Regions from separate parts of the Spinactinospora alkalitolerans genome, predicted to be linked through region 3. Evidence: riboswitches for the same ligand, from Rfam matches in the RefSeq annotation. Region 3 holds a riboswitch; each other region holds the start of a gene.
What was found. A riboswitch is a leader RNA that binds a small molecule or an ion and turns the genes downstream of it on or off. The one in region 3 is predicted to bind thiamine pyrophosphate.

Region 1 (2,192 bases), 5.1 Mb from region 3:
TCGACCAGCAGGCGGCCGAGGCCGAAGGCGCCCTGGGTGAGGCCGAGGGGACTCTGGACGAGACCAGGGCCGCGCTCCCGGGCACCGGCGACGCGGTCTCCGAGACCGAGCGGCTGCGGGCCGGGGCCGAGCAGGCCGCCGACGGCGCCGCGGCCGATGCCGCGGAGGTCACCGAGAGCACCGAGAGCACCGACGCGCTCCCCGACGCCGAGGCCGTGTCCGAGGAGCCCGCCTCCCTGACCGAGGAGCCGGTGCAGGCCCTGGAGGACGCCGCCGACGTCGACTCGGTGGACGTCGCGACCCCCGTCGACACGCCGCTGCTCTGAGCGCTGCCGACCCCATGAACGGGTGTCCCGTCGACCGTCCCGGCGGGGCACCCCGCTCCGGCGGAAGGGCCGTCCAGCGGCCCTGATCCCCGGAGCGGTCTCCCGGCATCGGAGGGCGGTGCAGTTCGGGAGACGGGGGCCACCACCTCTTTCCTGATCGGAGGGGGAGGAGAGGGGCGGTGGCCTCAACGCGGCGGCGGCGCCCAGGCGCCGCCGCCGACGCCGATCAGCAGCCGCGCCGGTCGGCGTTTTGCCTTTCCCGCCGATCTCGACCTTGGGTTTCAACCTTGTGGGGCCTAAAAATCCCAGCAAGGTCACGATCGCCGGACACGGTGATCGGTCGCCGCGGCCCTCACGCGCCGGTCGGTGCGCTCCACTCCTCCAGGGTCCAGGCCATGTTCCAGAAGCGGACCTCGTGGTGGCAGCTGTCCTCGAACGCCCGCTCCATCCTGGCGCGTTCGGCCGCGCCGGCGTCGGCCGCCAGCGAGTCGAGCATCGAGCGCAGCTCGGTGGTGACGGACTGGCAGCCGGGATCGGCGTAGAACGTCCACCAGCCGAGGAACGGGTTGTCCGGGCCGGGCCGCTCGTCGCGGACGAACCGGTCGGCGGCCCAGGTGTAGGTCCACGGGCAGGGCAGCAGCGAGGCGAGCAGTACGCCCAGGCTGTCGCGTCCGGCCGCCATCATGTGGTCGACGTAGGCCTGCGCGCTCGGCGCCAGGCGGCCGACCTGGGCCTCGGCGTAGCCGGTGCCGGCGTGCTCGCACAGGACCTGGTGCGGGTGCGACTCCTCGTCCAGGACGAAGGCGATGCTGTCGTGGAAGTGCCGCATCCACCCGCGGTCCGGCGAGAGCGCCAGGCCCAGGCCGTAGCAGCGGATGTAGGCGCTCAGGTACTGGTGGTCCTGGCCCACGTAGTGCAGCACCTTCTCCTTGGCCAGGGTGCCGTCGCGCATCCCGGCCAGGAAGGGGTGGTCGTAGAACGCCTCGAACAGGTCGGCGTGGCGCCGGCCCAGCTCGGCGGTGAAGCCGGTTTCCATGGTGGCGACAGGGGAGTTGCCCACCGCGTTCCCTCCGCTCGTACGAACGAGATCAGGTTCAACGGGTTCGGGCGCCGCGCCCGTCTCAGTCCCGTTCCGGGACACCCCGCGTGGTTACCCGGGCCACGTTACTAGGGCCGCCCGATCGGCGGTACCCCGGAGGGGCCGCGGCCACCGGAGGCGGCGGCCGCGGCCCGCGGTCACCGCCGGTCGGTTCCGGTGCCCTCGCCCAGGCCGTTGACGCAGGGGTCGGAGGTGGCGTCGCGGCCCTCGATGCTCCCGGCGGAGTCGCCGGAGGAGGACTCGGGCGCGACGGGTTCGGTCGAGGGCTCGGCCGGATACGACGGCGAGGGGGTGCCCGACGCGCTCGGATCGGGGGTCGGCGCCTCGGGGCTGCCGCTCTCCAGCATCGCGTCGGTGACCTGGCCGTCGGTGTTGACGGCTTCGAACAGTTGGGCGGCCTTCTCCTCGTCCCAGACCACCCGGTTGGGGTTGTAGGGGGCCGGCCACCACGGCACCGTGTAGAACGTGATGTCGTCGAGGTCGACGTCGGCCAGCGTGGAGCCGATGGAGATCATCTTGTCCAGCGTGAGCTCGTCATCGGTCGCCGTGTGTTCGGTGACGGCCTTGAGCAGGGAGGTCGTCTTGCTCGGGCTGGTGAGGACGTCGCTGCTGGTCACCTGCTCGGCCAGCGCGGCGAGGAACATCTGCTGGCGGTCGATGCGGCCGATGTCGCCGCCGTCGCCGATCTCGTAGCGGGCGCGCACGAACGACAGCGACTCCTCGCCGTCGAGCGTCTGCACCCCGGCCTGCAGGTCGAGCTTTGAGCG
Region 2 (2,192 bases), 410 kb from region 3:
GCAGCGCCTCGGTGAGGTAGTTCTTGGCGTCGCGCACCGCCTCGAACCAGGCGCGCCGCTGCGGGCGCAGCGCGGCGATCGCCGAGGACAGCGTGCAGCCGGTGCCGTGGGTGTTCTTGGTGGGGATGCGCTCGGCCGAGAACGTCTCGGGGGCCGCCTCCGCCGCCACCAGCAGATCGGTGCTGCTCTGCCCGCTGAGGTGGCCGCCCTTGAGCAGCACCTGCCTGGCCCCCAGCGTCAGCAGCCTCGTGGCCTGCTCGCCCATTGACGCCAGGTCGTGCACCTCCTCCTCGCCGAGGAGTTCGGCGGCCTCGGGCAGGTTCGGCGTGACCAGGTCGGCGCGCGGCAGCAGCTGCGACCGCACCGCCTCGATCGCGTCGGCGGCGAGCAGCCGGTCGCCGCTCTTGGCCACCATGACCGGGTCGAGCACGACGTTGGGCAGCCGGTGGTCGTCGATGGCCCGGACCACGGCGTCGATGACGCCGGTGTTGCCCAGCATGCCGATCTTGACCGCGTCGACCCGGACGTCGTTCAGGAGCGTGTCGAGCTGGCTGGTGATGAACTCCGGCGGGACCTCGTGCACCTCGCGCACGCCGGTCGTGGTCTGTGCGACGAGCGCGGTCACCACGCTCATGCCGTAGCCGCCCAGGGCCGAGAAGGTCTTGAGGTCGGCCTGGATCCCCGCGCCGCCGCTGGGGTCGGTTCCGGCGATGGACAGGATGTTGAAGCTGGTCAAGGACGTCCCTTCGCTAGCACTACCTAGATCAGGTTCACGGGTGTGCTCTCAGCCGGACCGATCCGGCACCCCGCGCCCATGGTGACAACGCTAGCAACGATCATGGCGGGAACGCCGTCCCCGACCGCCTCAGCCGCCGGGCGTGGCCGTCTGCGACGACGGCGAGGGGCCGGGCTGGTCCTCCGGTAGCAGCGTGCTGGACAGGTACTCCACCAGCAGCGGCGCGAGGATCAGCGTGACGATGCCGACCAGCAGCGAGATGAGCAGGCCCCACCAGCGGCCGCGGTGCGCCGCGCCGAAGCCGCCGGGGGCGCCCATGGTCATCTTCGCCCCGACCGGCAGCGGGGTGTTCGGCCCGGTCACGGCGCGGGGCGGCGCCAGTCCGGAGACGTCGAGCCGAGTGGGCGTGAGGTCCTCGGTGGTGCCGCCGGCGGCGACGTCGGCCAGTGCGGAGTCCAGCGCGGCGCCGACCAGGCGGTGCTCGGGGTCGTGCTGCAGCATGCCGTTGAGCACCGGGCGCAGCGGACCGGCCCGCCGGGCCGGGTCGGGGGCCTCCTGCATCGCCGCGGTGAGCCGGGCCGCCGGGGTGTCGCGCTCGTAGGCCGAGCGGCCCTCGACCGCGAAGTACAGGGTCGCGCCCAGCGACCACAGGTCGGCCGCCGGGGTCATGGTGCCGTCGTGCAGCCGTTCGGGCGCGACGTAGCCGGGGGAGCCGGGCAGCCGTCCGGTGAGCGTGAGCCTGTCCTCGGAGTCCGACACCGCGATGCCGAAGTCGCTGAGCACCGGTCGGCCGTCGGGCAGCAGCATCACGTTGCCCGGCTTGACGTCGCGGTGCAGCACGCCGGCCTCGTGCGCGGCACGCAGCGCGGCGAGCAGCCGGCGGCCGATCTCGGCCACGCGGCGGGGCGGCAGCGGCCCGTCGTCCTGCACCACCTGGTCCAGTCCGCGGCCGCGGACCAGCTCCATGATGATCCACGGCCGGTCGGCCTCCTGCACGACGTCGTGGACGGTGACGATGGAGGGATGGCTCAGTCCCGCGCAGATCCGGGCCTCGCGCATGGTGCGGCGCACCAGCTCGTCGCGGACGTCGGCCTCCAGGTCGCGGGAGACCCGGACCTCCTTGACGGCGACCTGCCGGTGCAGCAGTTCGTCCTCGGCGCGCCAGACGGTCCCCATGCCGCCGTGGCCGATCGGCTCGACCAGTCGGTAGCGTTCGGCGAGTATCTGCGGGCCCATGGTCAACGACGATAGCGCCGGCATCGCCGCCGGCGCATCGCGCGGACGGTCACCTCTCGGCCACGGACGCCGGGTCCCGGACCACGGCGGCGGCCCACCGGTAGTCCTGCTTGCCCACCGCGGTGCGCTTGACCTCCTCCACCCTGTGGAAGCGGCGCGGCACCTTGAAACCGGCCAGCCTGGTGCGGCAGAAGTCGCGCAACTGCTCGTCGGTGGGACT
Region 3 (2,192 bases):
ATCGCGGGCAAGGCCCACCCCGCCGACGAGGGGGGCAAGCGCCTCATCCAGGACATCGTGCGCTTCACCGACGACCCCGCCGTTCGGCACCGGATCGTGTTCCTGCCCGACTACGACATGGCGCTGGCGCGTTCGCTGGTGCAGGGCAGCGACGTCTGGCTGAACAACCCGCTGCGCCCGCTGGAGGCGTGCGGCACCTCCGGGATGAAGGTGGCGCTCAACGGGGGGCTGAACCTCTCCATCCGCGACGGCTGGTGGGACGAGTGGTTCGACGGGTCCAACGGCTGGGCCATCCCCACCGCCGACGGGGTGGGCGAACCGGACCGGCGCGACGCACTGGAGGCCGCCGCGCTGTACGAGCTGTTCGAGGACCAGGTCGCTCCGCTGTTCTACGACCACGACGAGTCCGGCCTGCCCAAGCGCTGGCTGGAGATGGTCAAGCACACCCTCGTCTCCCTCGGCCCGAAGGTGCTGGCGAACCGGATGGTGCGCGACTACGTGGAGCTGCTGTACCGGCCCGCCGCCGCCTCCTCCCGGCTGCTCACCAGGAGGGGGGACACGGCCGGGGTGCGCGAGCTGGCCGCGTGGAAGCAGCGGGTGCGGCGGGCCTGGCCCGGCGTGCGCATCGAGCACGTCGAGGTGGCCGGTGTGGACGACCCGCCGCAGGTCGGCGGCGAGTTGAAGGTGCGGGCCACGCTGGTGCTCGGCGACCTCGACTCCGCCGACATCCGCGTCGAGATCGCGTTCGGCCGGATCAACGACTCCGAGGAGCTGGTGGAGCCGTCCTTCGCCGAGCTCGCGGTGGCGTCGGGCGAGCAGCAGGAGGGCCCGCTGATCCGCTACACGGGCTCGGTCCCGCTGGAGCGCGCGGGCGCGAGCGGCTACACCGTGCGGGTGCTGCCCAAACATCCCCTGCTCACCGATCCGGCGGAGATGGGCCTGGTCGTGGTCCCCGAGCCACCGGGGGGCATGGGCAACGGCATGGTGCTGAGGTAGCGCGGCGACCTGTGCCCGCCGATCTTGACCTTGTGGGGCCTGAGAACGCTGCGACAACCCCGACGAGGTCGAGATCGGCGAGGGAACCACCGTGAGACCCGCGGCCCTTGACCGATCAGGTGGTGCACCGCCCATAATGGAGGAAACCGACAGGGGAGCGCTTCGGCGCTGAGAGTGCGGAAAACCGTTCCGCAGACCCTTACACACCTGATCTGGGTCATGCCAGCGAAGGAAGTCGTGGGAACCGCCGCCGGTGGCGCGTGCTCCGCGCACCGGTTTCGGCGATCGGTGCGCGCACGTGTGCGGGCGGCCACTCTTGGCCGAGCCCTCTCGTCACGTACGAAGGGACATCCCGCTATGAGCACCGAATCCAGGTTCAAGACCGGGCCCGGGCCCGGGTACTCCGTCCTCAACTGGCGGACCGTGGACATCGTCGTCGCCGCCGTCATCGGCGTCAGCATCGGGGTCGTCTTCTGGCTGTGGGGCGTGCTGTGGACCGCCACCGAGCCGCTGTTCGTGTTCTTCCCGCCGGCCCAGGCCGTCATCTACGGCATGTGGATGCTGCCCGGCGTGCTGGGCGGCCTGGTCATCCGCAAGGCCGGCGCGGCCCTGCTCACCTCCGTCGCCGCGGCCTCCGTCTCGATCCTGCTCGGCGTCCCGTGGGGCGTCTCCGTCATCGTCTCCGGAGTGCTCCAGGGCCTGCTGCCCGAGCTGGTCTTCCTCGCCTTCGCCTACCGGCGCTGGAACACGGGCGTCGCCGTGCTCGCCGGCGTCGCCGCCGGGATCTCCCCGGCCATCAAGGACAACATCACCACCTACGTCACCTGGCCCATCGAGTACCAGCTCGCCTACGCCGCAATCGTTCTGGTCAGCGCCGGCCTCATCGCGGGCGTCGGCGGACGGCTGCTCACCACGGCCCTGGCCAGGACCGACGCGCTGGCCCCCTTCCCTTCGGCCCGGGGCTAGCCGGGATGCCCACGACGAACGGGGCCGCCCGCGCCGGGGGCGGCCGGGGAGCCCGCGTCGAACTCGCCGGATGGGGCTGGCGGCACTCCGGCCGCGGCACCCACGCGCTGCGCGGCGTCGACCTGACCTTCGAACCCGGCGAGCGCGTGCTGCTCCTGGGCGCCTCGGGCGCGGGCAAGAGCACCCTGCTGCACGCGCTGGCCGGGCTCACCGGGCCCGACAGCGCCATC
Region 4 (2,192 bases), 3.3 Mb from region 3:
GGCGCGGACCACGACGACGCGGCGGGCGCCCGCGTCCAGTACTTGGCCGAGATTGGACAGGTCGATGCCGCCGATGGCGAACCAGGGGCGGTCGGTGCCGAGTCCGGCCGCGTGCTCCACGACGGACAGGCCGGCGGCCGGGCGCCCCGGCTTGGTGGGGGTGGCCCAGGCCGGGCCGACGCAGAAGTAGTCGACGCCCTCTTCGACGGCCGAGGCCGCGGCCATCTCCGGGGCGTTGTTGGACCGCCCGATCAGCGGCCCGGGACCGATGATCTCGCGAGCGTGCGGCACCGGCAGGTCGTTCTGGCCCAGGTGCAGCACATCGGCGCGCACAGCGCGGGCGATGTCGGCGCGGTCGTTGACCGACAGCAGTGCGCCGTGGCGGTCGCACGCCTCCCGAACGGTCTCCAGGCACTCCAGCTCCTGGCGGGTCTCCAGGGTCTTGTCGCGCAACTGGACGATGTCCACGCCGCCCGACAGCGCCGCGTCCAGGAAGTCGGCCAGGTCCCCCTGGCCCTGGCGGGCGTCGGTGCACAGGTACAGCAGGGCGGAGTCAAGGCGCTCCCGCAAGCTCGCATTCACGCCGCCCAGCATAGGACCGACGCCGCCGGGCGGCGGAGGGCGGCCCTACAGCGCCAGTGCCTGGGCGCGGCGGCGCACCTCGGTGCCACGGTTGGCGATGAGGGCGTCGATCGGGGCGCCGGGCAGCGTGTCGTCGGCCGTGAACAGCCAGCGCAGCGCCTCGTCCTCGGTGAAACCGCAGTCGGCGAGGACGGTGAGCGTACCGGAGAGGCCCTTGACGATCTCGCCGTCGGCGATGAAGACGGCGGGGATCGACCAGACCCCCGAGCGCCGCACCCCGAGGAGCTTGTGGTCGTTGATCAGTTGTTTGATCCGATTCGGACTGACACCGAGCGCCTGGGCGGTCTCGTTGATGGTGAGCCAGTCGCCCACGAGGGCGTCGGTGTCGCGGTCAATCTGTGTCACGTCAGCCAATCTCCCACATACCACTGGAATCCAAACGCGGACACGGGGCGTTATCGCTGTAGGCGTAGTGGTGAGCGGTGACGAGCGGGCGCGTTGCCCCCACCGCGCCGCGACGTTCTAGCATTGCCGTAGAACATGAAACCCCGCGGGAGCCGGGTGGGACCCGGCTGAGAGGGAGGCTGTGAGCCTCCGACCGCACGAACCTGATCCGGATCATGCCGGCGAAGGGAGTGGAGGCGAGACGTGCGCACACCACCATCCGACCACGGTTCCTCCCGGCCCGCCCCCGATGTCGTCGTCGTCGGAGCCGGGCTGATCGGCCTGGTCACCGCATGGCGGGCGGCCCAGCGGGGACTGCGGGTGAGCGTCGTCGCGCCGGAGCCGCACGCGGCGGCCTCCGGCGTCGCCGCGGGGATGCTCACCCCGGCCACCGAGGCCGCCTTCGGCGAAGAGGCCCTCATGCGGTTCGGGATCCACTCCCGCGACCGCTACCCCGGTTTCATCGCCGAACTGGAGTCCGAGAGCGGCCGCGACGCCGGGTACCGCGCCGAAGGGACCCTGCAGGTCGCCTTCGACACCGACGACCTGGCCCGGCTCACCGAGCTGATGGAGCTGCAGGGCCGGCTCGGCGTCAAGGCCCAGCGGCTGACCGGCCGCGAGTGCCGGAGGCTGGAACCGATGCTGGCGCCGTCGGTGCGCGGCGGCGTCCTCGCGCCCGAGGACCACTCCGTCGACCCCCGCCGGCTGATGGCGGCGCTGCGGGCCGCGGCGCTGCACCGCGGCGCCGAGCTGGTCACCGACCGCGTCACCGAGGTCGTCGTATCCGGCGGCGCCGCGCTGGGCGTGCGCCTGAGCGGCGGCGACCGCCTGGACGCCGGGCAGGTGGTGCTGGCGGCCGGCACCTGGACCCCCGGCATCGGCGGGGTGCCGGCCGACGTGCTCCCGCCGCTGCGTCCGGTCAAGGGGCAACTGCTGCGGCTGCGCACCCCCGAGGGCGAGGAGCCGATCGTCACCCGCACGGTGCGCGGCCTGGTCAGGGGTACGCCCGTGTACCTGGTGCCGCGGGCCGACGGCGAGATCGTGCTCGGCGCCACGCAGGAGGAGACCGGGTACGACACCCGGCTCACCGTCGGCGGCGTGTGGGAGGTCCTGCGCGACGCCCGCGAACTGGTCCCCGGCGTCAGCGAACTGGAGATCGCCGAGAC

Region 1: linked by a shared signal. The riboswitch ahead of HDA32_RS27405 (TenA family protein) and the one ahead of HDA32_RS04715 (ECF transporter S component) in region 3 are both predicted to bind thiamine pyrophosphate.
Region 2: linked by a shared signal. The riboswitch ahead of thiD (bifunctional hydroxymethylpyrimidine kinase/phosphomethylpyrimidine kinase) and the one ahead of HDA32_RS04715 (ECF transporter S component) in region 3 are both predicted to bind thiamine pyrophosphate.
Region 4: linked by a shared signal. The riboswitch ahead of thiO (glycine oxidase ThiO) and the one ahead of HDA32_RS04715 (ECF transporter S component) in region 3 are both predicted to bind thiamine pyrophosphate.

The regions. Positions count from the first base shown of each region.
Region 1 covers NZ_JACCCC010000001.1:6,133,457-6,135,648, reverse strand. The annotation lists gene HDA32_RS27410 (hypothetical protein) at 1-326, shown strand, start outside; gene HDA32_RS27405 (TenA family protein) at 679-1,386, opposite strand; TPP riboswitch at 1,374-1,481, opposite strand; gene HDA32_RS27400 (LCP family protein) at 1,563-2,192, opposite strand, start outside.
Region 2 covers NZ_JACCCC010000001.1:1,424,281-1,426,472, forward strand. The annotation lists gene thiD (bifunctional hydroxymethylpyrimidine kinase/phosphomethylpyrimidine kinase) at 1-736, opposite strand, end outside; TPP riboswitch at 725-819, opposite strand; gene HDA32_RS06385 (serine/threonine-protein kinase) at 866-1,972, opposite strand; gene HDA32_RS06390 (acyl-CoA synthetase) at 2,022-2,192, opposite strand, start outside.
Region 3 covers NZ_JACCCC010000001.1:1,013,340-1,015,531, forward strand. The annotation lists gene glgP (alpha-glucan family phosphorylase) at 1-996, shown strand, start outside; TPP riboswitch at 1,138-1,247, shown strand; gene HDA32_RS04715 (ECF transporter S component) at 1,354-1,962, shown strand; gene HDA32_RS04720 (ABC transporter ATP-binding protein) at 1,968-2,192, shown strand, end outside.
Region 4 covers NZ_JACCCC010000001.1:4,265,293-4,267,484, forward strand. The annotation lists gene thiE (thiamine phosphate synthase) at 1-582, opposite strand, end outside; gene HDA32_RS18910 (Rv2175c family DNA-binding protein) at 628-987, opposite strand; TPP riboswitch at 1,123-1,234, shown strand; gene thiO (glycine oxidase ThiO) at 1,231-2,192, shown strand, end outside.